3 regions of the Paenibacillus sp. MMO-58 genome follow, and region 1 is predicted to be linked to each of the others. Evidence: riboswitches for the same ligand, from Rfam matches in the RefSeq annotation. Region 1 holds a riboswitch; each other region holds the start of a gene.
The links. A riboswitch is a leader RNA that binds a small molecule or an ion and turns the genes downstream of it on or off. The one in region 1 is predicted to bind cyclic di-AMP.
Positions count from the first base shown of each region.

Region 2: it holds a riboswitch for cyclic di-AMP, as region 1 does, so the genes downstream of both, WFJ73_RS21085 (hypothetical protein) here and WFJ73_RS26445 (APC family permease) in region 1, are expected to answer to the same signal.
Region 3: it holds a riboswitch for cyclic di-AMP, as region 1 does, so the genes downstream of both, WFJ73_RS16015 (TrkH family potassium uptake protein) here and WFJ73_RS26445 (APC family permease) in region 1, are expected to answer to the same signal.

Region 1 covers NZ_JBBCVY010000011.1:103,179-114,009, reverse strand. Annotated here, with positions in the region: gene WFJ73_RS26480 (aromatic ring-hydroxylating dioxygenase subunit alpha) at 1-545, opposite strand, end outside; gene WFJ73_RS26475 (BMP family protein) at 563-1,597, opposite strand; gene WFJ73_RS26470 (ABC transporter ATP-binding protein) at 1,632-3,155, opposite strand; gene WFJ73_RS26465 (ABC transporter permease) at 3,167-4,105, opposite strand; gene WFJ73_RS26460 (ABC transporter permease) at 4,102-5,274, opposite strand; gene WFJ73_RS26455 (amidohydrolase family protein) at 5,297-6,682, opposite strand; gene WFJ73_RS26450 (Lrp/AsnC family transcriptional regulator) at 6,985-7,443, shown strand; gene WFJ73_RS26445 (APC family permease) at 7,486-9,312, opposite strand; cyclic di-AMP (ydaO/yuaA leader) riboswitch at 9,466-9,659, opposite strand; gene WFJ73_RS26440 (glycoside hydrolase family 3 N-terminal domain-containing protein) at 9,954-10,831, opposite strand, start outside.
Region 2 covers NZ_JBBCVY010000007.1:172,441-183,271, reverse strand. Annotated here, with positions in the region: gene kdpB (potassium-transporting ATPase subunit KdpB) at 1-81, opposite strand, end outside; gene kdpA (potassium-transporting ATPase subunit KdpA) at 127-1,806, opposite strand; gene kdpF (K(+)-transporting ATPase subunit F) at 1,840-1,917, opposite strand; gene WFJ73_RS21085 (hypothetical protein) at 2,059-2,478, opposite strand; cyclic di-AMP (ydaO/yuaA leader) riboswitch at 2,600-2,787, opposite strand; cyclic di-AMP (ydaO/yuaA leader) riboswitch at 2,898-3,093, opposite strand; gene rlmN (23S rRNA (adenine(2503)-C(2))-methyltransferase RlmN) at 3,456-4,526, shown strand; gene WFJ73_RS21075 (lysoplasmalogenase) at 4,556-5,215, opposite strand; gene WFJ73_RS21070 (aldehyde dehydrogenase) at 5,299-6,678, shown strand; gene WFJ73_RS21065 (DHA2 family efflux MFS transporter permease subunit) at 6,838-8,391, shown strand; gene WFJ73_RS21060 (MGMT family protein) at 8,485-8,811, shown strand; gene WFJ73_RS21055 (DUF1284 domain-containing protein) at 8,876-9,298, shown strand; gene WFJ73_RS21050 (alpha/beta-type small acid-soluble spore protein) at 9,332-9,616, opposite strand; gene WFJ73_RS21045 (glycosyltransferase family A protein) at 9,691-10,398, opposite strand; gene WFJ73_RS21040 (WGxxGxxG-CTERM domain-containing protein) at 10,566-10,831, shown strand, end outside.
Region 3 covers NZ_JBBCVY010000005.1:381-11,211, forward strand. Annotated here, with positions in the region: gene WFJ73_RS16010 (CPBP family intramembrane glutamic endopeptidase) at 1-1,359, opposite strand, end outside; cyclic di-AMP (ydaO/yuaA leader) riboswitch at 1,610-1,771, shown strand; gene WFJ73_RS16015 (TrkH family potassium uptake protein) at 1,843-3,183, shown strand; gene WFJ73_RS16020 (potassium channel family protein) at 3,201-3,863, shown strand; gene WFJ73_RS16025 (LysR family transcriptional regulator) at 4,239-5,117, opposite strand; gene WFJ73_RS16030 (succinate dehydrogenase cytochrome b558 subunit) at 5,449-6,120, shown strand; gene sdhA (succinate dehydrogenase flavoprotein subunit) at 6,148-7,905, shown strand; gene sdhB (succinate dehydrogenase iron-sulfur subunit) at 7,908-8,666, shown strand; gene WFJ73_RS16045 (winged helix-turn-helix transcriptional regulator) at 8,837-9,145, opposite strand; gene WFJ73_RS16050 (DoxX family protein) at 9,341-9,739, shown strand; gene WFJ73_RS16055 (hypothetical protein) at 9,816-9,947, opposite strand; gene WFJ73_RS16060 (histidinol-phosphatase) at 10,161-10,831, opposite strand, start outside.

The sequences.
Region 1 (10,831 bases):
AGCTCCGCATAGTCTGGGTGACCAAGCAGACCGCCGTGAACAAACATCAGATGGGCAAAATCCGTAAAATTCTCGATCACGCGGGTTCCCGCCGCATGCACCGCGTAAGGACCGCATGGAAGCGGACGGTATTCCGCGTTCTCGAACTCTTCCAAATACGGCAGTTCGCATGTCGGCTCGCCCAGGCAAACCCATACGAAACCATACTTTTCAACGGCCTGGTACTTGGTCGCTTTCGCCCGCAGCGGAATTTTGTCCGTCTTCGCCTGAGCCGGGATACATACGCATGCGCCGCTGCCGTCATACTTCCAGCCGTGGTAAGGGCAGACCAGCGTCTCCCCCTCCACTCTCCCCTTCGACAGCATGGCACCGCGGTGGATGCACAAGTCTCGCAGCGCATAGACCTGGCCGCTTGCCGCACGGAATACGGCCACCCGCTCGCCCAATACGATAACGGAGACAGGCTCTTCCCTGAGGTCTTTCGCAATAAACACGGGATGCCATTCGTTAAGCAGTACGGTATCTTTTACGGTTGCTGTCAGCATATGAGCCACTCTCCTTGTTATTGGTTGCCGATGACTTTCTCGCCGGATTTCAGAGTTTCGACAATGGCATTAATCTTGTCCATGATGTCCTTCGAAATTTTATCCTCGAAGCTATGGAATGGAGCCAGATAAATCGCGCCGTCCTTCACGCCAAGGAGCTGGGATTCGGCCTTCATCTCGCCTTTTTGAATACGCTCCACGACGACCTTCATCGCTTCCGGATAATCCTGAATGACGCTGGTGACGACCGTATCCGGACCGTTTGGATTCTGGTCCTGGTTCGAGCCGATGGCCAATACGCCTTTTTGCTGCGCCGCCTCGATTCCCCCGAGTCCAGCCTGGTTCGCATTGGTCATGACGACATCGGCTCCTTTCTCGATAAAGGAGATCGCGGTTTCCTTCGCTTTGGCGACATCGCTGTCGCCGCCCATCATCGTAGACAGCACTTTAATAGAAGGGACCGTCTCCTTCGCGCCAAGCTCAAAACCCTTCACCGAGTTTGCGATTGGAGGGATATCGGAGCCGCCAATAGCCGCAACCGTGCCGGACTTCGACATCAGGGCCGCAATCGAACCCATCAGGTAGCCCTGCTCGCTGTTGTTTAAGCTGAGGGAAGCGAGATTAGGCTCCTGCGATATAGTCGAGCTGTTGACGAGAAACCAGGTATCCTTGTAATCGGGAGCGATATCCTTCATAATGTCGCCGTACTCGAAGCCGTGCCCGATAATAACGTCGTAACCGTCATCGGCATAACCGCGGATGAACTCAGCCGCATCGGAGTTGCTTACTTTCTCGGAATAAGCCGTCTCCGCGCCAAGCTCTTCCTTAATCTTCATAAGCCCGGCGTATGCCGTTGCATTCCAGCCGTTGTCATTGACCGGACCAGGGGTGAGCAAAGCCACCTTCAGGCTTTTGCCGCCGCTTTCCGATTTCCCGGCCGCCCCCGATTCACCGCTGTTCTCCGCTTTATCGCTTCCGCAGGCCGCCAACACAATCATCAGTACGCACACGCCTAATACCGCCATCGATTTCGCCCATTTCCCCATTCTCATCCTAACCCCTCCAAATTGGAATGATATGTCCCCTCTATATGGCAAAAGAAGCATTCGGCCGGATCCCCGCCATCAGCTGGCCAATGCGATCCCTATCCGCGCTTTCTCTATCCATCGTGCCCAGCAGCTCACCCTTGTACAGCACCGCAATGCGGTCCGACAGCGCCATCACTTCCTCCAGCTCCGTCGAGATAAGCAGAATGGAACAGCCATGCTCACTAGCTTCAAGCAACCGCTTGTGGACATATTCCGCCGCGCCGACATCCATTCCGCGCGTAGGCTGCATAGCGACGATAACTTTCGGATTCAGCATCAGCTCACGGGCCAGAATCACCTTCTGCTGATTGCCTCCGGACAGCCTGCCGACCGGAACCGAGGCACCTGAGGTCTTAATCGCGAAGCTCTTGATCTGCTCCTCCGCGCATTCCCGCATCCTCCTTCGGCTGATGATGCCGCCCTTGCTGAATCTGCGCTTCCGGTATTCCTTCGCAATCAGATTCTCCTCCACGCTCATCTGAAGCATAAGCCCTTCCTTATGCCGGTCCTCGGGGATATAAGCGACCCCCTTCTCCTTCATGCTTCGGGGCTGCTGGCGCTGCAGAGCCTCTCCATCCAGCTCGATGATTCCCGCATCCTTGGGACGAAGTCCGAACAGCACCTCGCTCAGCTCGCGCTGCCCGTTGCCGTCTACGCCGGCTATGCCAAGAATCTCTCCCTCACGAATGCGAAAAGAAATATCCTTAAGGACCGGTACGCCGCTTTCGCTAGCGTGGAGCCCCGTCACCTTCAGACGGTTCGTCTGACTAACGACGCCTGCCTTCCGGACCGGAGAGACAACATCGCGCCCCACCATCATGCGTGCGAGATCTGCCGGAGTTATGCCGTCAAGGCTATGCGTACCAATTAGCTTCCCGAGCCGCAGCACGGTCACGCGGTCGCAAATCTCCCGAATCTCCTGAAGCTTGTGGCTGATGAAAATAATCGTCTTCCCCTGCTCCTTAAGCGTCCGCAGCACCCGGAACAAATCTTTCACCTCCGAGGGTGTCAGCACCGCCGTCGGCTCATCCAGAATAATGAACTCGGCGCCCCGAAACAGCGTCTTGACGATTTCCACGCGCTGCTGCTGACCGACCGACAGCTCGCTAACTCTCGCTTCCGGCCGAACATCCAGACCAAAGCGGTCCGACAGCTCCCGAATCTCCGCGCAAGCCTTCTTAAAGCGAAAGAACGGGCTGCGATCCCGCTTCAATCCAAGCAGCACGTTTTCCGCGACCGTCAGCGCCGGAATGAGCATAAAATGCTGATGCACCATCCCAATCCCCACGCTGCCTGCCTCACGGGGCGATGCAAACCGAACAGGCTTGCCCTTATACAGAATTTCGCCATAGTCGGGCTCCAGCATGCCTGAGAGCATGTTCATAAGCGTGCTTTTGCCGGCACCGTTCTCGCCGAGAAGAGCATGAATCTCGCCCTGCCGAATGGCCAGATTCAACCGGTCATTCGCCACAAAGGAACCAAAACGCTTTACTAAATTTCGTATTTCCAAAATCGGCTCCATAAGCTTCCCTCCTAACCGTTCCGGTCTGCGAGACTTTTATAAGCAGCGGCCGTCGCAGCAGGCTGCTTGCTCTTGCCCGAGAACCAAGCGAGAGCCACCATCGTCAGCAGATAAGGAAACATCAGCATGAACTGGTACGGAATCTTAATTCCGAACGATTGGAACCTTAACTGCAGGGCATCCGCCCCGCCAAACAAGAGAGAAGCCCCCATCGTGCCAAGCGGCGTCCATTTGCCGAAAATAACCGCCGACAAGGCGATAAAACCACGGCCTGCCACCATGTTTTCCGTAAATTGATTCAGAATGCCAAGGGATAACGAGCAGCCGGCTACGCCAGCCAGCATCCCGCCGATAAGACAGCAGATATATCGGATGCGGTGAACGCGTACGCCAAGCGTATCGGCGGCCAGCGGATTCTCCCCTACCGCCCTAACCCGGAGCCCCCAATTGGTCTTGTAGAAAATAAACGCGGCAGCCGGCACCAGCAGGTAAGAAGCATACGCAAGCACATTCTGATCAAACAATGCTTCCCCGACATACGGAATGTCGCTCAGCAGCGGGATCCGCAGGCTTGGAATACCGTTCACCCGCACCGCTTCCTGCCCCATGCCAAGCAGGCTCCGGCCAAACACCGTTGTGATGCCTAAGCCGAACAGATTAAGCGCCGTCCCGATCACAACTTGATCGGCCCCCGTCGTAATTACGAGAAAACCGAACAGCAGTCCGACCAGCCCGGTAACGGCGATGGCAAACCCTACGCCTGCTGCCGCACTGCCGAAATAATGCGCGCCAACGACACCGGACAATGCGCCAATCAGAACGATGCCCTCCATCCCGATGTTCAGAATTCCGCTCCTCGACATGAACAGAATGCCAAGCGCGGCGAGCAGCAGCGGAACCGACAGGCGAATGGCGGAAGCCAAATAGCTGACAATCACTTCCTCGCTCATCTCGATCCCTCCCCTTTGTTCAGGCTGAGAGCCGTCTCCGGCGCCGCTTGCACAGCCTTCAACTCTTCCGGACGGCTGTTGCCGCCGAATCGGGCCGCAAGCGAAGCGATCAGCCGACGCTTCAAGCCGCCGAACCAATACCGGTTGCATACAACCAGCACAATAATCGTGGCCTGAATAACGTATACAAGCGAGGTCGAGGTACCCGTCATCCGCTGCATGGCATTGGCCCCGCTCCGCAATCCGCCAAACAGAATAGCCGAGCCGATATTGCCAAGCGGATGCGCCCCGCCGACCAGCGCGACAGCGATGCCGTCATAGCCGTAGCCGGGCGAAAAGTTCTGGAAAAGACGGTTCTGCACGCCGGCTATTTCCACGTAACCCCCGATTCCGGCAATCGCTCCGCTGACCATCATGACGAGCAGCATATTGCGGCTGACCGGAATGCCCATAACCTTCGTCGCCTGCTTGTTGAAGCCGACCGACCGGATTTCATAGCCCCAGACCGTCCGGTTCAAGACAACGTACAGAATGACCGCCAGCGCAACCGCCAGCACAAAGCCGTAATGCAGCCTGGAGTCGAGCAGCCTCGCAAGCAGCGCCGATTCCGGGAGCCTCGCGGACTGCGGAAGCGTACCGGACGGATCCTTCATTGGACCGGTCACCATGTAGCTGACCAAGTAAATTCCCACATAATTGAGCATGATGGTGTTTATAATCTCGCTTGCGCCTTTGAATATTTTGAGCGCTCCGGCAATACCCGCCCAGACCGCGCCTCCAGCCGCACCGGCTGCAATGCAGAGAGGCAGATGCGCAAAGCCCGGAAGACCCGGGACATACAGCGCGGCCATCGTGCCGGTCATCGCTCCGATATAGATCTGGCCTTCCGCGCCGATGTTGAACAAGCCGCTCCGGTAAGCAAACGTGTAGCATAGACCGGCGAACAAGAGCGGAGTTGCCTTGACCAGCGTTTCCTTCACGCTGTTCGCGTCGCCGGCTGCGCCGTCCCAGATAAGCCGGTACGCCTCCAGCGGCGATACGCCCGCAGCTGCCATCACCAGACCCCCGGCGAGCAGAGCGACAAGCACCGCCCCGGCGTAAAACAGAACCTCGACCACGGCTTTCACCCATCGTTCCGCCTTTTCGTTAACGCTCCTTGCCTCACTCATGAAGACCGCACCTCCGCCTTCTTTATTCCACTACGCTAAATACCGGATAAGCCGTGCCCAGCCTCTGCCGCAGCACATCGACCCTTGCCTGCGCCCTGCGGATAATCTCTTCTTCATCCACCAGCGTGCATTTGCCGCGATGAACGACAAGCTGACCGTTCACGAAAACCGAATCCACGTCATTGCCGTTTGCGTTATATACAATGGCCGAGCTGACCCGGTGAATGGGCGCGATATGCGCCTTCTGCAGATCAATGATCACGACATCCGCTTTTTTTCCCGGCTCCAGGCTGCCAAGCTCCTGCTCTCTCCCAACGGCCTTGGCCCCGTTGATTGTCCCCATCTTCAGCACCTGCATGGGCGGCAGCAGCGTTGAATCGAGCTGATCAACCTTATGCAGGCAGGCCGTGAACTTCAGCACTTCGAGATTATCCTGGCAGTTATTGCTGCCGGGACCGTCCGTCCCCAAGGCCACATTAATGCCTCGCTCCAGCATCTCGGGCACGCGCGCTACGCCGGAAGCCAGATACATATTGGAAATCGGGCAATGAATAACGGTAGCCTCATTCTTCTTCAGTAAATCCAGCTCTTTATCATCCAGCCAGACGCCGTGAACGACCTGCGTGTGCTTGCCGAGCAGGCCCACCGCTTCAACCAGCTCCAAATTCCGAAGCCCGAAACGTTCCATCGTATTGTCAATCTGGTCCTTCGTTTCCGCGACGTGAAGGTGAGTAATCAGTTTGTTCCGCTCGCTGTAATCAGCCGCCTGCCTCAGGAAGCTCTCCGAGCAGCCGTATAAATTAAGCGGGCCAAGCGCAATGGAGATCCGGCCTTCGCCCGCTCCCTGCCAGCGGTCAAGCAGAACATCCGTATTGCCGAATATTTGCTCAATCGTTTCGCTAAGCCTTGGCTCGTAGCTGAGGTCAACGCCTCCCCTGGCCATATGACCTCGAATGCCCGACTCCTGCATGGCCTTCAGGACACCGTCATCATTGCCGGCATGGGTGTGAACATAGTGGTGGTCCATAATGTAGGTCGCGCCTGACTTCAAATTCTCAATGCAGCCGATCATGGCCGCCAGATAGAAATCCTCTTCCTCCATGGCAAGAGATGCCGGCCATATGATTTGCCGAAGCCATTGCGCCAGCGGCAAATCATCGGAAACGCCCCTTATAAAGGTCTGAAACAAATGGGTGTGCCCGTTCACCAATCCGGGAATGACGGCCTTCCCCTGCGCATCCATCAAGATATCCGCCTGCCGGAGAAGCTCATCCTTCGAGCCGTCCGCCGGCCACTCTCCCACCTCCGCAATAAGATCCCCCTTCATGAGAACATAACCATTAGGGATCACCCGCATCTCCTCATTCATCGTGATGACGGTCCCGTTACGAATCAGCTGCTTTTTCATACCGATCACACCCTCATGTAAGTTGATTAACCCGCAATTTGAAGTTTTCGCAACCATTCCGTCTGTTTCTGGTTTCGTATGTAATGTTTTATGACATCAGTATAAGAGCGCCCCAGCAGAGCGTCAACCACATCGTAACTAAAAAAGGGCTTTTCTGGACTGTTTTGTCATTTTCTATAGACCATTTTGGTTACTGATGTTATATTAATTTACATAAAAACGAACGAATTCGAAACTAATACCTAACATTTATCTCGCACAAAGTAGCTTAACGTGAAATTTTATCGAATAGGAGTGGTCTCATGCATTTACTGCACTTGGATGACACAGATCAGGAAATTATCCGCCTGCTGCACGATAACGGACGGATGTCGTACGCCAAGATCGGCGAGCTTCTCAATTTATCTAGAGTCGCGATCCAGAAGCGCGTGGATGCGATGGTGAATAACGGAATTATCGAGAACTTCACCGTACGGTTAAACACAACCAAGCTCGGCAAATCCATCTCCGCTTTTTTCGAAGTTGAGGTTGAGCCTCGATTCGTAGAGCAAGCCGGGGCACTGTTATCGGAGGAACCGGAAGTGATCAGCATCTATCAGATGACGGGACCAAGCTCGCTGCATATGCATGCGCTGCTGAAGGACGAGGAGGCGCTGGAGCACTTTTTGTTCAAAAAAATCTATGTGCTTGAAGGGATCGTAAACGTCAACACCCATATGGTTATCAAACGCTTTAAGCAGGGTACGGGGCTTGAGCTGTAGGCAGACAAAAAGCCTCGGTCCCGACGGGACCGAGGCTTTGGGCTATTTTTTCAAATGGTAAGGCACTGTGGTGATGATAACGTCCTTACGGTACAGAAGCTGGGCACGGAGCATTAGGCTCGTTTGGTTATGCAAAATGTTGTGCCAGCCCTTCTTCGGAATAAACTGCGGAATAATGACGGTTACCTGGTAATTGTTCTCGCCCGCCTTGCGCTGCACCGTATCGATAAACTTGAACAGCGGATTCGATATCGAGCGGTAAGGCGAATGCAGAGTCACGAGCCGGACATCCGGCTGGAATTTCTCCCACTTCTCTTCGAAGACGGCTTCATCCTCTTTTTCAAAAGGAACGTACACGGCAATGATCTGTTCAGGCTTAAGCGACTTGGCATATAGAATCGAATGCTCGACAACATGCGTAATCCCCGATACCGGCAGAATCATTACGTTACCCTCAATCGGCATTACAGGCTCGCAGGTAGCGAGGCGCAGCTGTTCGCCCACCGCTTCGTAGTGCTTCTTGATCCGGTGGAACACGAAGATAATAAGCGGCAGGAAGATCAGAATCGACCATACCTGCGCGAACTTCGTCAGGAAAAACATCATCGAGACGATAAAGCTGATGAGCGCGCCAATCGAGTTAATGATAAACTTGCCGACCCAGCCCTTCGGCCGTTGGCGGAACCATTTGACCAGCATCCCCGTCTGCGACAACGTAAACGGGATAAATACGCCAACCGCGTACAACGGAATGAGATGCTCGGTCTTGCCCTGGAACGCCACGATCAGGATGATGGACAGAACCCCAAGGCTGATGATGCCGTTCGAGTAACCGAGACGGTCACCGCGAGCCGTAAACATTCTCGGAATAAACTTATCCTTCGCCAGGTTAACAGCCAGCAGCGGGAAGGCCGAATAGCCGGTATTAGCCGCCAGGATCAAGATAAGTGCCGTAGTACCCTGGATAAAATAATACATCGTATGGCGTCCGAATATGCTCTCGGCAATCTGTGACACAACCGTTACTTCTTCTTTCGGCGCTATACCGTAGTAATACGCCAGGAAGACGATACCCGAGAACAGGATCGAGAGCAGGCCACCCATCGCTAATAACGTCTTGGCCGCATTGTTCGGCGCAGGATCCTTGAAGTTCGGGATCGCGTTCGAGATGGCCTCAACCCCGGTCAAAGCCGAGCTGCCCGATGCGAACGCGCGAAGCAGCAGGAACAGGCTGATGCCTGCAACCGGCGTTCCTAAAGAGGTGTGAAGCGCAGGCGATACGTCGCCTGTGGCGATTTTGTACAAGCCTACAATGACCATGACAACAATCGCGAGCACAAACAAGTAAACGGGATAAGCAAGGATAGACGCCGATTCCGTCACGCCCCGCAGGTTTAAGATCGTAATAAAAAGGACAAACACGATAGAGATTAGTACTGAATGCTCGTGCAGGCTTGGAAAAGCGGACGTAATCGCGTCCGTACCCGCCGAAACGCTTACCGCTACGGTCAAAATATAATCGACCAGCAGGGCGCCGCCTGATATGAGACCCGGGAACACCCCGAGATTTTCCTTCGATACGACATACGCTCCCCCGCCATGCGGGTAGGCAAATATAATTTGCCGGTAAGACAAGATAAGCGCCGTTAATAAGACCAGCACCCCGACACCAATCGGAATCGAATACCAAAACGCCGCTGCGCTAACGGTCATCAAGACGAGCAAAATCTGCTCTGGCCCGTAAGCAACGGATGATAAGGCATCCGAGGACAGGATCGCAAGCGCCTTCGTTTTAATGAGCTTCTGTTCCCCTAATTCCGTGGACTTGAGGGGACGCCCGATCAGTAATCTTTTGATAAGAGTAAACACACAGGTCACCGCCAACATTGAAGTTAAACATCTAATACCTGGATACTTGGCTACTCGAACACTTATCAGTGCTAATGTAACCACCTTTGCTTCTTTCTACGCATAGAAAAAAGACCGCAGAGTATCCTCCCGCGGCCCGTAAATAACCGAAGTTCACCCTCTCTATCAACGCTTACAAGGTTAGCTGACGGATTCGGGCGTTTAGAGTCGCCCTACAGCTTGCTGCCCGCAATCCTATAATGCGGCCGGCATGCCGATTCACCCCGGCGACAAGCATGCACTTTCCTGCCTATCGCAATTGGTTCCCCTGCTCTCCGTTTCTAACGGAAACTCAGCGAATATGAACATATGAAGTTTTGCAGATTTGATCATAGACCCGATCCCCCAATTCTGTAAACTGCGATATAAACGCGAAAAAGGGCAGAATGGTCTGTTTTCCATTCATGAATGCGGATACATAATTGGCTCGCTCTCGGAATGTCCCAAATAAACCGCCATGCTTTCTTTTACCGTGCAATCGGCAGATAATCCCTGCTATGACAGTGGAGATTGGCTATTATCTGACAGGCATGCCCTATTAAAGGCTTTGTCAGCAAAAAAAGCGCGAACCTGCCTATGGCTGGCCCGCGCTTTTTTTGTTTTTATTTCGTAAGACGGAACGATTTCGCTTCCGCATCGCGGCTGTTAGGGCCTACAAAGACATGGAATTCGCCTGCATCGCTCTTCAGTTGCAGATCCGCATGGTAATAACGAAGCTGTTCCTCGGTAATCTCGAACGTCACCGTCCGCGTCTCGCCCGGCTGGATGGCCAGCTTGCGGAAGCCCTTCAGCTCCTTCAGCGGACGGACAACCTCGCCGGCAAGATCGCGTACGTATAGCTGGACAACCTCTTCGCCGGCAGAAGCTCCCGTGTTTGTCACGTCAACCGATACCCGAAGCGTATCTCCTGCGCTCATAACGTCCGTAGACAGGGTGGCTTCGCTGTACGAGAAGCTCGTATAGCTCAAGCCGTAACCAAACGGCATAAGCGGCGCATTCGGCATGTCCAAATATTTCGAGACGTAACGCTCATTCGCATTCTGTGGCGTAAGCGGACGTCCCGTATTGTAGTTGTTGTAGTATACCGGAACTTGTCCAACGGAATAAGGGAAAGACATGGTCAGACGTCCTGACGGGTTCACGTCGCCGTAGAGCACATCCGCGATCGCATTGCCGCCTTCCGTACCAGGGAACCAAACCTCAAGGAGCGCATCCGCCTCCTCGATCACGCCATGCAGATCAAGCGGTCTACCGTTGAACAATACAACCACGATCGGCTTGCCAAGCGGCTTCAGCTTCCGAACAAGCTCCAGCTGCGCCTCTGGCAGACGGATGTCGCCGCGGCTTCCCGCTTCCCCGCTCATCTCGGAGCTTTCGCCCAGCGCCAGCACGATTACGTCGGCTTGCAATGCCGCAGCCACCGCTTCCTGAAGCTGCTCCTCGGTCACGGCTTCGATATCGGAGCCTTTCGCCACCGCAA
Region 2 (10,831 bases), on a different contig from region 1:
GGGATTTCTCATCATGGTCAGCGGATTTAATTTCAGAAAGCTGTCCTTCGCCGCGCGACTTATAATCGCCGAGGTCAGCATGGATTTACGTTGTGTGGTCACGGTTATTCACCTCATCCTTATCCGTTAGCGAATCGTTAAATGCTCTGCAATAGGTCCAAGTACAACGGCAGGCAGGAACGTCAGCGCGCCGACAATAACGACGGTTCCTACTAGAATCCCGCCAAACAGCACGTTGTCCGTCCGGAATGTTCCGATCGTTTCCGGTACGGGCTTTTTGCGGACCAAGGATCCGGCTACAGCCAGCATGGCAATCATCGAAACATACCGTCCAAGCAGCATGACGAGGCCGGTCGTCATGTTCCAGAACGGCGTATTGTCGGCAAGACCTTCAAAGCCGGAGCCGTTATTCGCCGCTGACGAGGTGTATTCATAGAGCACCTGCGAGATGCCGTGAAAGCCTGGGTTCGTGATGGCACCCTGGCCAAGATCCGTCAGGAAAGCAATGGCGGTTGGCGCCAAAATAATAAACGGATGAACGAGAATCGCGATCGCGATCAGCTTCATTTCCTTTGGTTCGATTTTCCGCCCGAGAAACTCAGGTGTCCGACCGACCATTAGTCCCGCGATAAAGACCGCAAGAATCGCATACATCAGCATATTGACGAGGCCAACGCCTTTACCTCCAAACACAACGTTCAGCATCATCTCCGCCAGCGGGACAAGACCGCCGATCGGGGTCAGCGTATCATGCATGTTATTGACCGAACCGGTAGTGGCCGCCGTCGTCACCGCCGTAAAGAGGGAGGATTGGGCAATGCCAAACCTGACTTCCTTGCCCTCCATGCTGCCTTGCGAGGCGTCTGCGCCAAGATTGTTCATAACCGGATTGCCATGCAGCTCAGCCGTGTAGACCGTTGCAAGGAATACCAGGAACAGCGACATCATGGCGCCAAATACAACCCAGCCTTGCTTGCGGTTACCCGCGAAACGACCGTATACATAAGGCAGGCAAGCAGGCAGCGCCCACATGGACAGAATCTCGATGACGTTCGTAAGCGGGCTCGGATTCTCGAAAGGATGCGCCGAGTTGACGCCAAAGAAACCGCCGCCGTTTGTACCCAAGTGCTTAATCGATTCCAGAGAAGCAACCGGACCGATTGCGATGCTTTGCGTTGCCCCTTCCAGCGTTGTTGCCGTTACGTTAGGCTGCAGGGTCTGCGGCACGTGAAGTGCCACAAGAACCAGCGTAATGAGCGTTGCGAGCGGCAGGAAAATCCGCGTGTGGGATTTCACGAAGTCGGTAAAGAAGTTGCCGATGGTGCTGCCCCTGCTCGTCAAGCCGCGGATAAAAGCAATTGCAACCGAGAAGCCGGTAGCCGCCGAGGTGAACATCATCATCATAATGACGGCCATCTGCGAGAAATAGGACAGCCCGGTCTCGCCGCTGTAATGCTGCAGGTTCGTATTCGTAATAAAGCTGATAACGGTATTGAACGACAGCGTTTCTTCCATGGCGCCAATGCCGTTGGGGTTGCCAGGAAGGCTGCCCTGCAGGCGCAGAATCAAATAACTGATCGCGACCAGCACGATATTCGTGAAAAGGAAGCTTAACGCGTACTTTTTCCAGGTCATGCCTTCACGCGATTTCAGCCCGATTAATTTATAAATGAACCGTTCGGTTCCGCCGAATAGGCGGTCGGTCCGGTTCGGTTGATCCGAGTATACGTGGTACACATAGGTTCCGAGCGGTTTGACGAGCAGTACAAGCACGCCAACCACGATAAGGAGCTGTAAAATATCCATTGCCATTGCGGCCTCCCAGCATTTGATAAGGGTTTAGAATTTCTCCGGATTAATCAAGGCGTATATCAAGTAAAGAAAGAGAAACAGGGCAAGCACTAACGTGACAATCATCGCTGATCCTCCTCTTGAATGGCCCGGTCGCACCAATGCATAAAGCCGGCGAAGAGTATGAATATCGCTGCCAGAAGCAGCACCATATAGATATCCTGCATAGCGGATTCCTCCTAAAAGAATGGCGAATAACTTTCGGTCTTACCGATTATCTTGGCTTGCCATGAGGTCGTTTATGATTAAAAAGGATGTATCCGCATGATTGGAATGAATGACATAATTAGCACCCATCCCTTTATAGATCAGACGGGGATTTGCGCTGTCCGTAACGACGCAGATCGATTTGGATGTCCAGCTGCGGCAGATCTGGATATAGCGGCAGCACAGATTCAGGCTCCTTTCGAATAAAAAGATTCGTCCGACCGGCAGCTCCGGGACACGCCATGTAGCCTCGTCAGTTGTATTGATGACGATAATCGTTGACACGCCAAGCTCCAGCATCCGCCCGTATTCGGTCTTATTGTTCACGATGGCGGCAAACGGGATATGCCGGTGCAGCAGCTGTTTAATAAAATCCTCGCCCTGCACATTGGGTGCGGAGACAAGTATATAATCGTCCATGGTTTACGCTCCTCTTTTGGTTAGAGGAATCAACGACAAACAAAAAAGCCGCGGAAGAGGGACTCTTCACGCGGCTTATAAGCGCAGCAGGAAATAAACCGCGCCTATATTCACGATCATCGTTGCCTCTCTTGGTACGCTGACGAAGTTAGCTGACGGATTCGGGCGTAAGAGTCGCCCTACGCCGATGAGCTCAGATGGAGCTGCTTCGGCGATTCACCCCGTGGACAATGCTGGCTGTATGGAACAGCCGGCTGCCCGATTGGTTCCCCCGTTCCCCCCGTGAAGGGGATTAAGCGATAAAGACAGTTGATTAAAAATGGGCATGAGAAAAAGCCGCAGAGGAAAGATCCCCGCGGCCTTGGAAGGTCACAAGATCACATCATCCTCTCTACTTGGAAAATGCCCTGCCTACTGGACAGTCGCATTTTCATCGCTTACGAGGTTAGCTGACGGATTCGGACGGTGAGAGTCGCCCTACCGGGTCCGGCCGCGCGCAGCCTTTTCCCGGATTCACCCCGGATAAGCATGCCGCGCCGGCTCTCACACCGTTGCCATGCCGCTTATCGATTGGTTCCCCCGTTTCCCTTAACGGAAACTCAGCGATTGTTACATTTGCTGAATCGTATATTACGCCTGACGGCCGAAGTTGTAAATGAACCGTAGAGGCGGCATATTGTCTAATTCTGACAAGGAGTTTGGTTAGAGCGTTTACATTTGGAGGGAACTCTACCATGCTCCTTCTTGGACCTTATATCTCTCGAATGCTGTAATTCGTTGTGAAATGCAGGTATAACCCAAGCCCAAATCGGTTTGTCCGGAGTAGCAGAATAAGACGGAAAAACCGTTTTACGGCGGTGGAGGGGCCGGTAAGGAGCTGAGCGGCACTATAATGGCCCCTTGTTTTCATCAGCTAATTTTGGGACAATAGGAACAGTATGCGGCTTTGGCCGCGTTTCACGAAAAGAGGAAAAACGATGAATACACCATCCATATATGGATTTACATTAGAGCAATTAACATCATGGCTGGGCGAGCGCGGGCATAAAAAGTTCCGGGCGACCCAGGTGTGGGAATACTTGTACCGGAAGCGGGTTACGAGCTTTGCGGATATGACGGATGTTCATCCGGACCTCGTGAAGCTGCTGGAAGAGAACTTTGCGATCCAGACGCTGGTCGAGCATACGAAGCAGGTGTCGAAGGACGGCACGGTCAAGCTGCTGCTCAAGCTGGATGACGGCAACCTGATCGAGACGGTGATGATGCGCCATAAGTTCGGCTTGTCGGTCTGCGTAACCACGCAGGTTGGCTGCAACATCGGCTGCAGCTTCTGTGCGAGCGGCCTGTTGAAGAAGAGCAGGGATCTGACAAGCGGCGAGATTGTCGAGCAGATTATGAAGATTCAGCTTCATCTCGACGAATCCGGCCAAGGCGAGAAGGTCAGCCATATCGTTGTTATGGGCATTGGCGAGCCGTTCGATAACTTTATTCACCTGAACGACTTCCTTACAACGGTGAAGGATCATAAAGGTCTGGCTATCGGTCCGCGCCATATTACGGTATCGACAAGCGGCCTCGCGGACAAAATCAGAGAGTTTGCCGACAAGGATCAAGGGGTTAACCTCGCGGTCTCGCTGCATGCTCCTAATAATGAGCTGCGGACGCGGATTATGAAGATCAACCGAGCGATTCCGATCGAGAAGCTGATGGATGCGATCGATTATTATCTGGAGCGGACGAACCGCCGCATTACGCTGGAGTATATTCTGCTCAAGGACGTCAACGACCGGCCGGAGCATGCGCTTGAGCTTGCCGAGCTGGTGGGCGACCGCCGCCGCTCCCTCGTGAACGTGAACCTGATTCCTTATAATCCGGTTGACGAGCATAGCCAATACCAGCGCAGCGAGAACGACTCCATTAAGAGCTTCTACGATACGCTGAAAAAACAAGACGTCAGCGTCAGCGTCCGCCTCGAGCATGGCGCCGACATCGACGCGGCTTGCGGCCAGCTGCGCAGCAAGCAGATGAATAAGGAAAAAGCCGGATAACAACCGGCCAGGCATAATCAAAGCCATGATCAGAGGATCATGGCTTTTTGCTTGGGAGCTGTGCGGCCCCGGTATCCGATGCAGGCGGCGATGCAGAATTGAGCAGCATAATAAGTGGCCATAATGAGCACGTCTGACCCGGCAATATCCGAAATAAACTTATTCCAGGCAAGAATGGAATCGGAAGCCATAAAGAGCAGGGCACCCGCAACCGCCCATGCGTTGCCGGACATCATGGCCGACCAGCCCATCAGCGAAATGGCGGTTACATAGACAAGAACGGGGATTTTCAGAGCGTCGTCCCCCGATTTCGTAAGCCCATCAAGCAGCTCGTAGCCCATATATACGGCATACACGCCGATTGGAATAATCGTTACGAGCCGCCAGAAGGAAAACCTCCACTGCCCGAAAAATCCGCTTAAATAAAACAAATGGCCGATCAAAAAAGCGGACAGCCCTACGACAAAGTTACCCAGGGTGACATCGCCAACAACGCTGAAGACAAGACCGGTTAGCAGGATCCGTTGAAACCGCTTACCGTTTTGCGCGGACTGCAAGTAAGCATAAGCGATAATCAGCAGCATAGGGATCGCTTTGAAAATTAGCTTGACGGCATGCGGTTCAGCAGGAATGATAAAAATGTAAAGCAAGCCCATGAGCAGAATAAGGGCAGGCAGTATTTTGATCAATCGGCATCGCTCCTTTTTTCCTAACTATAGCATAGATTTTCATTTTTAAAGTCTGGATTAATATCGAAAAGGCGGGGTATCGCATGAACGTGAATATGACAGCTCAACAATTGCTGGAGAAGCAGCGGCATTATTACGGGACGGGGGCAACCCGGAGTCTCGAATTCCGGCAGGCACAGCTGGCCAAGCTGCGCCAAGCCATTACGGAACGCGAGGATGCGATTATGCAGGCGCTTCGGCTTGACCTTAACCGGAGCGAGCAGGAGTCCTATATGCTTGAGATTGGACTTGTCCTGAAGGAAATCTCTTTTGTGCAGAAGCGGTTGAAGCGGTGGATGAAGCCCGCCAAGGTCAAAACGGCGCTTACCCACATGGGCAGCAAAGGCTACATCGTGCCGGAGCCGCTTGGCACCGCGCTTATTATCGCTCCGTGGAACTATCCGTTCCAGCTTGCGATGGCGCCGCTTGTCGGAGCTATAGCAGCGGGCAATACCGCAATCCTGAAGCCGTCGGAGCTTTCGCAGGCAGTGTCGGAGGTCATGTCCTCGCTTGTTCAGGATACGTTCGACCCTTCTTACATAGCCGTAATGGAAGGCGGAGTTGAAGTAAGCAAGGAGCTGCTGGACCTGCCGTTCGATAAGATTTTCTTCACGGGCAGCGTTAACGTCGGCAAGCAGGTTATGGCGGCGGCTGCCAAGCATTTGACGCCGGTTACGCTGGAGCTTGGGGGCAAAAGCCCGGCTATCGTGCATCATGACGCCAATCTCAAGCTGGCCGCAAGACGTCTTGCCTTCGGCAAATTCATTAACGCCGGGCAGACCTGCATCGCGCCGGATTACGTGCTCGTGCATCACAGCGTTCTGGAGGAGTTCCTTCAGCAGCTCCGCAAGTCGGTAACGAAGTTCTATGGACAGAATCCGCTTGAGCATAAGGATTACGGCAAAATCATATCGGAGCGGCATTTCCAGCGGCTTGCAGGCTTCCTTCGCGAAGGGGAGGCTGTCATGGGCGGAGGGGCAGACGAAATGGCGCTCCGGATCGAGCCTACCGTATTAACCCACGTGGACTGGAATATGCCGGTCATGCAGGAGGAGATTTTTGGCCCGATTCTGCCGGTATTGGTCTATGACGAGCTTCAGGAAGCGATCGATCAGATCAATGCGCGTCCGAAGCCGCTTGCTCTCTATCTGTTCAGCGAGAATGCGGCTATTCAGAAGCGGGTGACCGAGGCGGTGCCGTTTGGCGGCGGATGCATCAACGATACGCTCATGCATCTGGCGACGCCGTATTTGCCGTTTGGCGGAGTGGGGGAGAGCGGGTTGGGAGCTTACCATGGCGAGTACAGCTTCAAGACCTTCTCCCATATGAAAAGCGTGCTGAAGCAAACGACCAGGTTCGATTTTGCCTTCCGTTATCCGTCTGCCAAGGGTGGTCTTTCGATCATTCGGAGGCTGATGAAATAGCCTGATGCAGCTGAAAACGTTTTATGTATTTTTTACCAAAAAATCGATTGACTTCGCCCAATTTGCTCAGTAACATGGGGTAGCACACTACCATTACTGACTGCCGTTGTCCCTCTCATCCTTGGCGTAATGGGGTATTCCATGTAGGAGGTTATACGGATGGAACAACGGTTAACGGATAAACCCCAGGAGCAGGAATTCAGCATAAAAAGCATCCTGCTTCCGCTTGTCGCGATTATTCTCGGCTGTTTTATGGTTATTCTCGATACAACAGCGATGAACGTCGCTTTATCGAAGCTCGTAGAGGATTTCCATACGCAGCTTCCCACTCTGCAATGGACCGTAACGGGCTATATGCTGGCACAAGCCGCCGTCATTCCGCTTGCGGGCTGGCTGTCCGACCGGTTCGGCGCCAAGACGGTTTTTCTAACCTCGGTCATTCTCTTTACGATTGGCTCACTCCTATGCGCGCTGCCGAATGACCCGCAGACGCTGATTATGTTCCGCGTCATTCAAGGGCTTGGCGGCGGATTTGTGCTGCCCGTTGCGATGGCGTATGTTTACCGGCTGAGTCCGCCCAATAAAGTAGGGCAGGTCATGGGGATGCTGGGCGTGCCGATTCTGCTGGCGCCGGCCATTGGTCCCATTCTTTCCGGCTGGCTGGTCGAATACCATTCTTGGCGCTGGATCTTCCTGATCAATCTGCCGGTAGGTATTATCAGCGTATTGTTCGGGTTATGGAGTCTGCCGAAGCTGGCGACCAAGAAGCTTGCCGGATTGGATATTCCGGGCATGATTCTGGGGCCGCTCGCTTTCGCCGCGTTATCCTATGGCGTTAACCAGGGCGCGGAGAGCTGGACTTCGGATAAAACGCTCACCGGCCTTATCGCTGGCGGCGTAGCGCTGATCGTTTTTATTATCGTAGAGCTGCGCGCGAAGCATCCGCTGCTGGATCTTCGGGTGTTCCGCTCGATTGATTTCTCGTTCGGCATTGTGGTGCAGTGGATTGTCCAGTTCTCGCTGTTTGGCGCGATTTTCCTGCTGCCGCAATTTCTTCAGCAAGGCCGCGGCTACGGTGCGTTTGACACCGGACTTACCTTATTTCCGCAAGCGCTGGCTTCGGCTTGCATGATGCCGATCGGCGGCTATTTGTTTGACCGGATCGGTGTCCGCTGGCTGGTTGTGATCGGGCTTAGCCTTGTATCTGGCGCGATCTTCCAGTATTCGCATCTGGATATTCATACAGGCAGAGAGGATTTGCTGCTGCCTCTTATTATGGCCGGCTCGGGAATGGGGCTTATGATGATGCCTCTTAATTCCCATCTGATCAACAAGACGCCGCGGGAGCTGGTCAGCCGCGTTACTTCGCTTACGAGCGCGATGCAGCAGGTGATCAGCTCGCTGGCGGTTGCGCTGCTCGTAACGGTTCTGACCAAGCGGATTGCGAAGCTGATGGCTGAAGCAAACGTTCCGCCCGAAGCGCTGGCGAACCAAACCGCGGGAAGCGGTGCCGCGCAGGCAAGTCCGGAGCAGCTGCAGCAGCTTCTGGCATTGGCTGTTGATGCATTTGACTATACCTTTGGCATTATGGTATTTGTTGCTATAATCGGTGCCCTGTTAGGGCTTCTGCTTCGTAGAGGCAAGAAAAATTCCGGAGAGAACACGCAGGCCGAAAAGCCGGAAGCGGCTCTCGAAGGGCTTCATATGGGATAATGGAAATCAATTAACCGCGAATAGGGTCAGTTTCATTAGCCAACGCTAGTGGAACTGATCCTTTTTGAGTATACGGGGAAAGGACAAACGTTTATGTTACAGCCTTATACGCAGAGAGTAGTCGATATTATTAAGCGGATCCCGGAAGGGAAGGTAATGACCTACGGGCAAATCGCGGGGTTGGCAGGCAGCAGCCGCGGGGCAAGACAGGTCGTACGAATCCTGCACGCTTTGAGCAGTGCCCATCAGCTGCCTTGGCATCGGGTGGTGAACGCCAAAGGAGAAATCGCTATTCAGGAAGACGAATCGCGGATGCTGCAAAGGCATATGCTGGAGGCCGAAGGCGTGTACATAGGGATTAACGGAATAATTGACCTGGAGGAATACAGGCATGAACCGGAAATCCCGCCGAATAGATAAAGCTCCCTATATGTTAACCTTTGTGTTAAAATCGGGTTAACATACAGGGAGAGGAGCAGTTCCCATGCAAAGCATCGCGTTAAGAGGGCATCATCTGTTTTGTTTGCTTGGATACCGCGGCAAGGGATATTCGGAAAGCTTCTGCACGAACATGACAGCCGTTTATGAAACGCTGCGGAACGACCCGAAGACGATCCTTGAAATTATCGAAGGTCCGGATAAGATCTGCGCGGCCTTTCCATCGGATCAGCCGAATCACTGCCACAATCCAAGCGTGTATCGGAAGGACAGCGAAATATTAGGCGAGTTAGGGCTAGAGGCCGGAAACCGGTTAAGCTGGGAGGAGCTAATCGGGCGCGTTGCTGCCGCTATTCAACCCGATGATATCCACAGGCTCTGCTATGACTGCCCTTGGGAGCCATACGGGTTGTGCCAGGAAGGGGTTGCCCATATCCGGCAGGCCAAAACTCTAAGGGTATTGCCTTAACCTCTATCTACGCAATAAAAATAAAGCGGCAGCTTAAGGCTGCCGCTTTGCTAATTTCTCCTGCGCCATCCTGATCATTTCACGGATCATCGCACCGCCGATTTTTCCGCCGACATGGCCGGCATCCTCGGTTTTCATATTCCCGTTATCGCCATTGCGGTTCATCCGGATTCCCATCTCGCTAGCTACTTCGTATTTCACGTCATCCGGTCTGTTCTCGTCTACCGCATAGCCTTCCTGGCGCATCACGTTTGCCTTTAGGTTCTGCATGGCCGCCCCTGCTTCAGGAACAAGTAATCTTCTGCTTCGTCTTGCCATTTTGCCGCACCGCCTCATCGTAATTTGACGGTATTACTTTTCCCTGCCGCCCCGGCATTTATGAAGGAGAAGAATTAAATAAACTTGCCTAGAATGGCATCCACTTTGGCTTTATTGGAGATAAAGGTATGTCTGTTTAAAAGTCTCTGATTCAGCGTGTTTTTGTTATGCACGACAACCATGTAGTTGCGTTTGCCTGACTTGGTCAGAACCTCATGTTTATGCTTAATGACTCCACTGTGCCCATCTACCGTCTTATATCGATAGCCGCCAAAGTATTGCTCGGAATTGTAAATCCATGTATAAAAGGGCGGGGAGGATTTGCTGACCGTTGCCACCCGGTGCCGTACGCTGTCATAAATGTAGCCGGCCTGATTAATCAATGCCCGCGTACCTTGCTTTGGCTTGTATTTATGAAGCTGATCGATCATGGTGCGGTGATACGTATCATCGCAGTCAAGGCGGACAAGGTAAAAAGTAGAACTTGAGCCGACCGTTCTTTGCAGCTTTTTGCCGTATTTCTTGTCTGCCACGAATCGGATATTCGCCGGCAGCTTCGGATATTTCGCAAGCTCAGCCCTTATAATTCCCTCAGTCCGCTCCGTATAACGAATAAAAGCGTGAAAGTTCTGGTTCGTCTGCTTGAGCAGGCTTTGAAGCGTATATTTCATAAAGATGGACATCCGGTACTTAATCCACTGAGGGGTCAGTCCAATCCGGTAAACACCGCCTCTGTTCGAACGGTTGTTAAATTCGATTTCTACAATAATGGCTTTGGTCATCTCGCCCTTGTCCCCTCCCAAGTCTTGTCTGATGAGATTACTATATTCGGAAGGAATGGTTTGGATATAGGCCGCATTCCCACCAGTTAAAAATCTGGCAGAATATCAGTGCCTTCCTCACAGCACACTTATGGATGTACCAAATATCCGAGGGAGGTTTTTCGCCAATGAAAAAGAAATTGTTCTCTACGCTGTGCGCCGCAACTATTCTTATGTCTGCCGCTTCTGTACCAGCCTTTGCTGCGTCAGCCAAAGATGAGGTCGCAACGGATAACTTCCGCAGCACGCATTACGGTTCCACGACTTACGGAACTTACGGAACGGATGGCGGCAGCACGACAACCAACCGTACGAACAACTACAACGGAACAATGAACGGAACGAACGGATTCGGCACAAATCCTTACGGCACTAATAACTACAGCACGACCAA
Region 3 (10,831 bases), on a different contig from region 1:
GGTATAGAACGGGAAGATCGGATAGCCGACATGTCCCAGCGCCCACATGATCGTCGGAATAAGCGTAGCGATAAACGTATTTTTGAACCACTTCTTGAATAGAGCAATGCCGAACAACCGGAATATCGCTTCTTCTGAAATGGCTGCGCACCAGGCCATCATCGGCATAAGCCACAGCATATCCGTATTGTAAGGCGACTGCGTAGCATCGCTGGTTGCCCAGGATCCTGCAAGGAACTTCATGGCGACCATAATGATCGCTTGCGCCCCAAGGATAATAGCTGCAAAGAGATAGGAAAGGCCAACGCTGCGCCAGACATGCTCGCCATAGCCTCGCTCGCGGAATCCCGGCCATAAGGGACGTTTTTGCGAGCGCCACATCCCGTCACCGGCGACTAAGGCGAAATAAACGGCAAGACCAACCGGAATCAGCAGCACGACGGTAATCATGACGGTAGCTTTCATCTCGGCATCCGACCGGCTCTGCTCGCCAAAGGTTGCCATGATACCGTCGAGAACATTGAGATTGTTATAAATGTAGAATACGATAAACACCAGGCTGATAAATATCCCGCGTTTAAAGGTCGTGTGCCCTCTGTACAAAATCGCGTAAATAAGCGATAAAACCAGGGAGATGAAGCACATGTACGCCAGGCTGACAACAGACAGCGCGCTGCCCGTCTTTTTCTGGCCTTCCACGTAAGAGACGTAATCGGCCGGTGCTTGGAAAGCTGGCTTGTATCTGGTGATCACTGCTTTATCATCAACAAGGCCTACTCCTATAATCAGCTCAAGAGAAGCGTCTCCAAGCGTATAACCGGTAGGATGCAGCACAGCGTCTCCTTGGTCATTGATGTATATGCTGTCCAATTCTTCCGACCGGAACCCTTTCGTTTCGGCAAAAGCCTTCGCTGACGTTTGAACCGATTGAGCATTGCCGGCAGATTGACCGCCAAGCCAATGCCAGCCTGTAATACTGCCGTTAGTCATATGTACGTAGACATAAGCTTTTGTCCCGTCCTCCAGATCCAGATTGACCTGGAACGTATCGGTCGGGAACTTGGCGTCATATTTATCTTCGAACTTTCCTAGCAGCTCTTCCTTGGAGAAATAACCGTTTGCCAGACTGTCGGTCTGATAAATCGTATGGGCGGCTACGGCTGTTTTGCCGAAATGTTCCTGAACGAACTTCTTAGCGGTTGACTCGGCTTCGCTTTTTGCAATAACTTCAGGTGTTGAGCTTGAGAACAGCTGGTCCCCGGCTGCAGGGCCGAACTGGGTAAAGATGAAAATAATTGCGCCTGCGACAGCAGCCCACAGGAATCTTTTCCAATCATGAGGAGCGATGGAAGGGATCATACAAAACCTCCATTTCGAATTCAGACGATGCTTCGCTACAGTAACAATACCACTATTAACCTGATTTATCCAATGCAGGCGAAAGTGGAGTATGGCAACGGAAAGCGATGAAATAAGGACTTGCAGCCAGTAAGTAACCCTTTGCTTTATAGCATTGCCCGTTTTTGAGCGAATTCCGCTTAATTATCGCTTAAGTTCATTTTGATCGTTTCCGTCGTTTAGGCGTATAATCGTAAACGTCATATTAATCGAATCGTATCAGCCGAGTTTCGTTTTTGAAAACGGGGGAACCAAACCGCTGTCCGGAGCAATCCGACAGCATGGGGTGAATTTCGAGCATTCCGCTTGAATAGGGCTGCCTTTCCAGGCCCGAATCCGTCAGCTAACCTCGTAGGCTGTGTGGAACAGGACTCATCTAGCATGGGAGTTCCCGTGCTTTTTTTTATGCCCAAATGTTGAAAGATCCATTAAAAGGAGACAAGAATGTCCAACTATCTCAATATTCTGAAATGGTCGCCGCCAAGGATTCTTGTCTTTGGTTTTGCCATGATTATCGTGATTGGAGCCGTGCTGCTGTCGATGCCCTTCGCCTCAAGCGATGGCTCGCGCCTGCCCTTTATCGATGCGTTGTTTACGGCAACCTCTGCGACCTGCGTGACCGGCCTTGTTGTTGTCGATACGGGTACATACTTCTCTACCTTTGGCAAAATTATCATCCTCTCGCTTATTCAAATTGGCGGATTAGGCTTTATGACAATGGCCACGCTGATTGCGTTGGTGCTGCGCAAGAGGATTTCGCTTAAGGAACGGCTCATTTTGCAGGAAGCCATGAATCAGACGAGTATGGAAGGGATCGTCCGGTTAATTCGAAGGGTTATTTTCTACTCTTTAACGATTGAGCTGGTTGGCGCTATTCTGTTCGCCGTTCGGTTTGCGTTTGATATGCCGTTGGGGCGAGCGGTTTGGTACGGTGTTTTCCATTCTATCTCCTTCTTTAACAACGCAGGCTTTGATATCTTCGGCCATTTCCGCAGCTTAACGATGTATGTAGGCGACCCGCTCGTTAATATCGTGTCGATGCTGCTCATTATTTTTGGCGGATTAGGCTTTATTGTAATGGCGGATTTGCTGGAGTACCGGAAAAACAAACGGCTCTCGCTGCACAGCAAGGTTGTCCTCTCGACAACCGGCATCCTGATTGCCGTTGGTGCCCTTGTTATCTTTATTTTCGAGTTTTCGAACAGCAATACGATGGGATCACTCAATTGGGGCGAAAAGATTCTGGCTTCCTTCTTCCAGTCCGTTACGCCAAGAACAGCAGGGGCCAATACGCTGGATTATACCCAGCTTCGGCAGGCTACCGTCTTTTTCACCGTTATTCTGATGTTTATAGGCGCTTCGCCGGGCTCTACAGGCGGAGGAATCAAGACAACAACCTTTACCACGATGGTCGGGGCGGTTATCGCGATGATCCGCGGGAGGGAAGATATCGTTCTTTTCCATTACAGGCTTGGAAAGGACCGGATCTTCAAGGCGCTAACGATTACGATGCTGTCGCTCACGCTGGTTATATTTGTAACGATGCTGCTGTCCACAACGGAAGACCAGCAGTTCCTGAAAATTTTATTCGAAACAACGTCGGCGTTTGGCACTGTTGGCCTTACGACGGGCATTACGCCCGAGCTGACGTTTTTCGGCAAAATAGTCATTGCGTTAACGATGTTCGCCGGCCGGCTTGGTCCTCTGACGCTTGCTTACGCGCTTGGACCAAAAACAGAGAAAGAGCTGTACCGGTACCCGGAAGGCAAAATTACGATTGGATAGGGGAATAGAGAGCAAGAATGAAGAACAATCAATTTGTGATCGTAGGCTTGGGGAGGTTCGGCTCCAGTCTTGGAAGAGAACTCATTAAGCTGGGCTACGAGGTGCTGGGAATCGACCGGGATGAGGAAGCCGTTCAGGAGATGAGCAATGTGCTGACCTATACGGTGTCGGCGGATTGCACGGACGAAGAGACGCTGCGATCACTTGGCGTTCGTAATTTTGACTGCGGAGTCGTGGCGATTGGCGATGACATTCAGGCCAGCATACTGACGACTATATTATTGAAGGATTTGGGCGTGAAGCGGGTTGTAGCCAAAGCAATGAGCGAGCTGCATGGACGCGTGCTGGAGAAAATTGGCGTCGACCGCGTTATTTATCCGGAACGGGATATGGGCATCCGGGTCGCCCATCAGCTTGTCTCCCCGAATCTGCTTGATTATATCGAGCTGTCGAAGGAGTATACCATTGCCGAGCTTTCGGTGCCGAAATGCCTGAACGGCAAGTCGCTTCAAGATATGAATTTGCGTGCCAGATTCGGATGCAGCATCGTAGCCATTAACAAGCCTTCCGGTATTATTATTGCTCCTACGGCGACGGATGTGGTGACGGAAAAGGACGTTATGGTCGTAATCGGAACAAACGACCAGATTGAACAGTTTGAAGAAACCATAATCAGGTGATGATAAGGACAGTGGGCGCCGTTAGCGTTCATTGTCCTTTTTGTTGGCTCGCTGGCTGAGGTGGGGAATGGATGGGGCGGGATGGCTCGGCGGGACGGGGTATCTCTTACGGCCGCTGTTGTCATTCCTTTGCACTGAATAGGGTTTACATAGGGGTAGCAAAGGAAGTGACAAAGGCGAACGCTGCGCTCCTCCAGAGATACCCCTTTCCCACCTCGCGCCGCACCCATCCATTCCCCCTGCGAGGGAATGAAAAAGGACAGTGAAGCGCTAAAAAGCGCCAACACTGTCCTCCCTTGCGGGAGCGAGAAGAGCGAAAAGAGTGAAAAGCACAAGAGAACAAGAGAACAAGAGCGAAAGACAAGAGCAACCTCTTTACTGACCCAACTCCGCAATCCACCGCCGAACCGCCGGATGTAAATCGGAAGGGTCATTGTGGATGAGACAAGTCGTTCGCTTGGTTTCTTCCAGCTCACGGATTGGGACAACGACAAGCTCGTTGTCGGCGAGCAACTGCTTGCGCATATAGGAATGCGGGAGCAGGGTTGCCGCGCGGCAGGTATGAAGAAGACGGACAATCGCCTCGAAGGAATCGATCTCCATCCGGACATCGGGCTGAAGATGGTATTTGGCGAATACTTCGTCGGTCAGCTTGCGGTACCATGTGCCTTTGGAGAACAAAATCATCGGCAGCCCGTTTAAATCTTCTATTGAAAGTGGCTCCTCATGCGTAACGGTTACGCTGGTCGGGATAACAAGCAGCAGATGATCGTCAAACAGCGGCACGCAGTGAAGCTGGGAATCTTCAATCATGGAAGCGACGATGGCGATATCCGCTTTATTGTCTCGTACAAGCGTGACAATCTCGTGGGTTTTGCCGGTTACGGCCTTGATATCGAATTCCGGATGACTGGCGTTTAGCGTTTTGATGAAATCGGGCAATGTGGTTTGAAGCGTCGTTAAGCTTGCCCCTATCGTAATGGAGGTTCGTCCCGCAGCGGTGTACTCTGCAACGGAATCCATGTAACGACGGTGCAGCTTGCGAAGGTTCACGGCATACTCGTAAGTCAATTGACCGACGCGGGTCAGCTCAAGTCGCTTGCCTACGCGTTCGAACAGCTTGGCGCCTATTTCTTCTTCAAGCTTTGCTATTTTGCGGGACAAGGCCGGCTGAGACAAATTAAGCAGGCTAGCTGCTTTATTCATGCTGGAATGTTCCACGATGGCAGCAAACATATGAAATTCTTCAATCATTTTGGTCTCCTCGATCGCTTATGTGAATTGGTTATAATAAATTATAATAAATATGCAATTCCATTATAAGCTCAAAAGGAGTAGGATTAAAAGGGTGGCATACACGGAACGTTCACAATTTTAATAACGCCCAAAAAGTGAAGCGCAAGCTTCAATGTTCAATCCTAGTACTTTGCGGGGACCCCATTGCAATAAAAGTCGGGAAATGAAACTTTCGCAAATGGTGTCGACTTTTGTTGACGGACTTAAAAGCCGGGGGTACAATGTAGAATGGTTTGTCAACAGTAAAAAATGTCATGGAGCGACCACAGTCTGGAAAGGAGAAGTATTAATGAAAGGAAATTCGTACTACTGGCGCAAGCTTCACTCTTTGCTTGGGGTGATTCCGCTGGGCATGTTTATCATCGTGCACGCCCTGGCCAATTTTCAGGCGTATGAGCGGGGGCCGGAAGGCTTCACCAGAGCGGTTAACTTTATTAACGGCCTGCCTGTCGTAACGCTGCTCGAGATCTTCGGCATCTATCTGCCGATTTTGTTCCACGGTGTTTACGGTTTGTATATGGCTTATCAGTCGAACCTCAACTCGGGACGTTTCAAATATGAGCGTAACTGGGCATTTACGTTGCAGCGTATTACAGGGGTAATCACGTTTATCTTTATTATCTGGCACGTATTCGAGACTCGCGTGCAGGTAGCGCTTGGCAATGTAACGCATGAAGAGCTTGGCTCGACCATGCATAATATTGCAACTAGCCCTGCTTTGTTCATTCTGTACCTCATCGGTATTCTGGCTGCCGTATTCCACTTCAGCAACGGCCTATGGGCGTTCCTGATCAGCTGGGGTATTACGGTATCTCCGAAAGCTCAACGGGTTTCGGCGAATATCTGCATGGTAATCTTTGTGCTTGTAGCTGCGCTGTTCATCCTGTCCCTCGTAGCGTTTATGGGCGACGAGTTCAAGGAAACGGCAAGTGCCGCATTGGCATTGACCAATATCGGTTAGTAGTATTTAGACAAGGAGCGAAACGTTATGGCTAAAAATAAAATTATCGTCGTTGGCGGCGGTCTTGCGGGCCTTATGGCAACCGTTAAAGCGGCGGAAGCGGGCGTGCATGTGGATCTGTTCTCCCTCGTGCCGGTGAAACGTTCCCATTCCGTTTGCGCGCAAGGCGGCATTAACGGCGCTGTTAATACAAAAGGTGAAGGCGACTCCCCTTGGGAGCATTTTGACGATACCGTATACGGCGGCGACTTCCTCGCGAATCAGCCTCCGGTAAAAGCAATGTGCGAAGCTGCGCCTGGCATTATCCACTTGATGGACCGCATGGGCGTTATGTTCTCACGTACGCCAGAAGGACTGCTTGACTTCCGTCGTTTCGGCGGCACGCAATATCACCGTACGGCATTCGCGGGCGCAACTACCGGCCAACAGCTGCTGTACGCACTGGACGAGCAAGTTCGCCGCTGGGAAGCAGCCGGTCTCGTAACGAAATACGAGCATTGGGAATTCCTTGGCGCCATACTGGATGACGAAGGCATCTGCCGCGGTGTTTCGGCACAAAGCCTGCGTACGATGGAAGTACATACTTTCGTCGGCGACGCCGTTATTCTCGCATCCGGCGGTCCTGGTATCATCTTCGGTAAAACAACGAACTCCGTTATCAATACGGGTACTGCGGCTTCTGCTGCATACCAGCAAGGCGTTCATTACGCAAACGGCGAATTTATTCAAATCCATCCGACAGCTATTCCAGGCGACGACAAGCTGCGCTTGATGTCCGAATCGGCTCGCGGAGAAGGCGGCCGGATCTGGACGTACAAAGACGGTAAGCCTTGGTACTTCCTTGAAGAGAAATACCCTGCGTACGGTAACCTTGTTCCGCGCGATATCGCTACTCGCGAAATCTTCAGCGTCTGCGTTGACGAGAAGCTTGGCATCAACGGAGAGAACATGGTTTACCTTGACCTGTCGCACAAAGATCCGAAGGAGCTTGACGTTAAGCTTGGCGGCATCATCGAGATTTACGAGAAGTTCATGGGCGACGATCCGCGTAAAATTCCAATGAAAATCTTCCCTGCGGTTCACTATTCGATGGGCGGCATGTGGGTTGACTATAACCAAATGACGAACATCCCTGGTCTGTTCGCTGCAGGCGAATGCGAATACCAATACCACGGCGCGAACCGTCTTGGCGCGAACTCGCTCCTGTCCGCTATCTTTGGCGGTATGGTTGCCGGTCCTAAAGCCGTTGAATACATTAAAGGCCTTAAGAAATCGTCTGAAGACATTTCCTCTTCGGTATTCGACCGCGAGAAGAAACGCCATGAAGACAAGTACAACAAGATCCTCGGCATGAACGGTACCGAGAATGCTTACGTAATCCACAAAGAGCTTGGCGAGTGGATGACAACCAATATGACGGTTGTACGCTTCAATGACAAGCTGCAGCAAACGATCGATAAGATCAAAGAGCTGAAGCAACGTTACCAAAACATCAATATCAACGACTCGCTCAAATGGAACAACTCCAGTGTAGCGTTCACGCGTCAGCTGTGGAACATGCTTGAGCTGTCCGAAGCGATGACTCTGGGTGCTTTGCTCCGTGACGAAAGCCGCGGCGCGCATTACAAGCCGGACTTCCCGGACCGTAATGACGAGGCCTTCCTCAAAACAACAAAAGCAACCTGGACGCCTGAAGGTCCGCAAATCTCGTATGAGGATGTTGATACTTCCCTCATCAAACCGCGTAAACGCGACTATACAGCCAACAAGAAGAAAGGAGAATAACAATGGCTCAAACGACAGCAACGAAAACCGTAAAATTCGTTATTACCCGTCAAGACGGTCCGGACTCCGCACCTTATACCGAAGAGTTTGAGATTCCTTACCGCGCCAACATGAACGTTATCAGCGGCTTGATGGAAATTCAGCGTAATCCGAAAAAATCGGATGGTGCAAACACGGCTCCGGTATGCTGGGAATCCAACTGCCTTGAGGAAGTGTGCGGTGCCTGCTCGATGGTCATCAACGGCAAGCCTCGTCAGGCCTGCAGCGCGCTGATCGATAAGCTGGAGCAGCCGATTCGCCTCGAGCCGATGCGCACATTCCCTGTCGTGCGTGACCTTGTTATTAACCGCGAGCGCATGTTCAACGCGCTGAAACGGGTTAAAGCATGGATTCCGATCGACGGCACGTATGATCTGGGCCCTGGCCCTCGTCTGGCTGAAGAGAAGCGCCAATGGGCATACGAGCTGTCCAAGTGCATGACTTGCGGCGTTTGTATGGAAGCTTGCCCGAACGTTAACGATCGCAACAGCTTTATCGGCCCGCAAGCGATCTCCCAGGTCCGCCTCTTCAACGTTCACCCTACGGGTGAAATGAACAAGGCTGAACGTCTGGAGACGCTGATGGAAGACGGCGGTATCGAAGGATGCGGCAACTCGCAAAACTGCGTGCGTTCTTGCCCGAAAGGCATTCCGCTTACGACTTCAATCGCTGCAATCAACCGTGATACGACCAAACAATTGTTCAAAAAATGGCTTGGTTAAGATGGACGCCCTCCGCACAGCGGGGGGCTTTTTCTTGCTCTTACTTGATAATGATAACTATTATCAATATAGTAATGGAGTTAGCGGTGAAAGTCAACTCACGCAAAAAAGCTGCGCGGGACAGGATAGAGACATCCTTAGTCCAGCACAGCTTTTTTTGTTGTACAGCTTTACATCCATTGCTCGCCCCAGCTTTGAATCGATTCGATTACGGGCTGGAGCTCGCGACCCTTCGGCGTTAACTCATATTCGATTCGAACAGGCATTTCAGGATAGACAGTTCGTTTCACGATGCTCTGACTCTCTAGTTCCTTCATCCGATCCGTTAACATTTTGTCGCTCATCTCGGGGATCTGCTCTTTAATTTCCTTGAACCGTTTCGGTCCGCCAAGCATAACCCGGATGATAAGCCCTGTCCATTTCTTACCTAGAATGTCGGCCGCAGCTTCATACTTTGGGCACATAGTTGAATAATCCAACGCGATCACCCCTTTTTCTACCTATATTGTAGCATATGTTCTAAGGAAAAGTAAGTTCGTTAGTATAGCCAAATTTGGGTATTTGCTATTTTTTATTTATTTACTTGACTAAAGTAAGTAACATACATTATGATAAGTGCATCAAAGAGAGCGGCCGCTCTACAAACGAGAAGAGATAAAGGGAGAGGTACTATTATGATAGATACAGGATTATTGATTATACGGGTTATCATTGGTTTATTAATGATTGGACACGGCGCGCAGAAGCTGTTTGGCTGGTTCGGCGGATACGGTCTGAAAGGCACTGGCGGATGGCTGGAATCGATCGGAATGAAGCCTGGCGTATTGATGGCAGCCGGTGCGGGTTTGTTCGAGGTATTGGGCGGCGTACTGTTTGGAGCGGGGCTTTGGGTGGAAGTGGGAGCGGCATTGCTGATCCTTACCATGATTGTTGCGATTGCGAAGGTGCATGGCGCTAACGGCCTTTGGGTTACTCAAAACGGTTACGAGTACAACCTGGTTCTAATTGCCGTTCTTCTTGGCGTAGCCTTCACGGGCGCCGGAGATTTTTCGATCGACGCTTTGCTGAAATAAGACGAATAAGGAAAAGCACCTCAGGTTTCTGCGCGGGCAGACTCCGGGGTGCTTTTCGCGTTGTTAGACATAACGGTCAAATCCGGATGATGGTAAGCCCGGCGATCGTCAAAATAAAAGCGGCCCATTGGGCACGGTTCAGCTTTTCCTTGTAGACGAGTATGGAGCCTGCTGCGACAAGGCGCTGCCGGCTGCGATTGCCAGCCACATCCGTTTGTCATCTCCTACCTGAAATTGTTACACAATTGAAATAGTCCTGTTACGGTACAAACATATTATTAGGCTATTATAATAAACAAGACCCCCTTTTAATATATCGATTTTGGACCTGTGAGCGCACAGGTCCACTTTTTTTGTCCGGAAACGGAAAAGCACAAAACAAAAAAGGCTCTGCCAGGTGGCAAAGCCGGAATTTCTATTATTACAACGGAACGATGATTTGCCGGCGCTTGCGGTAGAAGACCCATTGCGAGAAGCCGATTTCCTTCAGGCGCTTGCGCACCAGCTCGAAATCCTCTCCTATACGGCTTGGTTTATGAGCGTCGGAGCCAAACGTGACGTTTACTCCAAAATGAAGCGCTCTCTCGAGAATCGCATCGGAAGGGTACCAGCCGCCAACATCCTTAGTGCCGCCAGACGTATTGATTTCAATGGCAACGTCGCAGTTGGCGATAACACGGAGCGTATCGTCAATAACGTCATTAGCCGGAATGTCGGAGAAGGCCGGGTAATAGCCCTTCATCGCATCGATATGGCCTAATATGTCAAACATACCGCTGCGGGCGGATTGCTGAATCAGCTCGTAATAAGCGACTTTTTCCGAAATTTGCTTCTCATCGGACAAGCCTTTCCAGCGGTTGCGGTTAAAGATGCTTACTCCGCTGACCTGATGGACCGAACCAATCAAATAGTCAAACGGGATATTGCGGTAAGCATCCCGATAAGTATCGGCATGCTGCGGGAAGAAATCCGACTCCATGCCCAGGAGTACTTCAATGCGGTCCTTATATTTTTCCTTGAGGCGAAGAATCTCGTCTACATAACTCTGGAAATCGCTTCGGGCCATAGCGATGCCGGGAAAAGGCTGGTCCT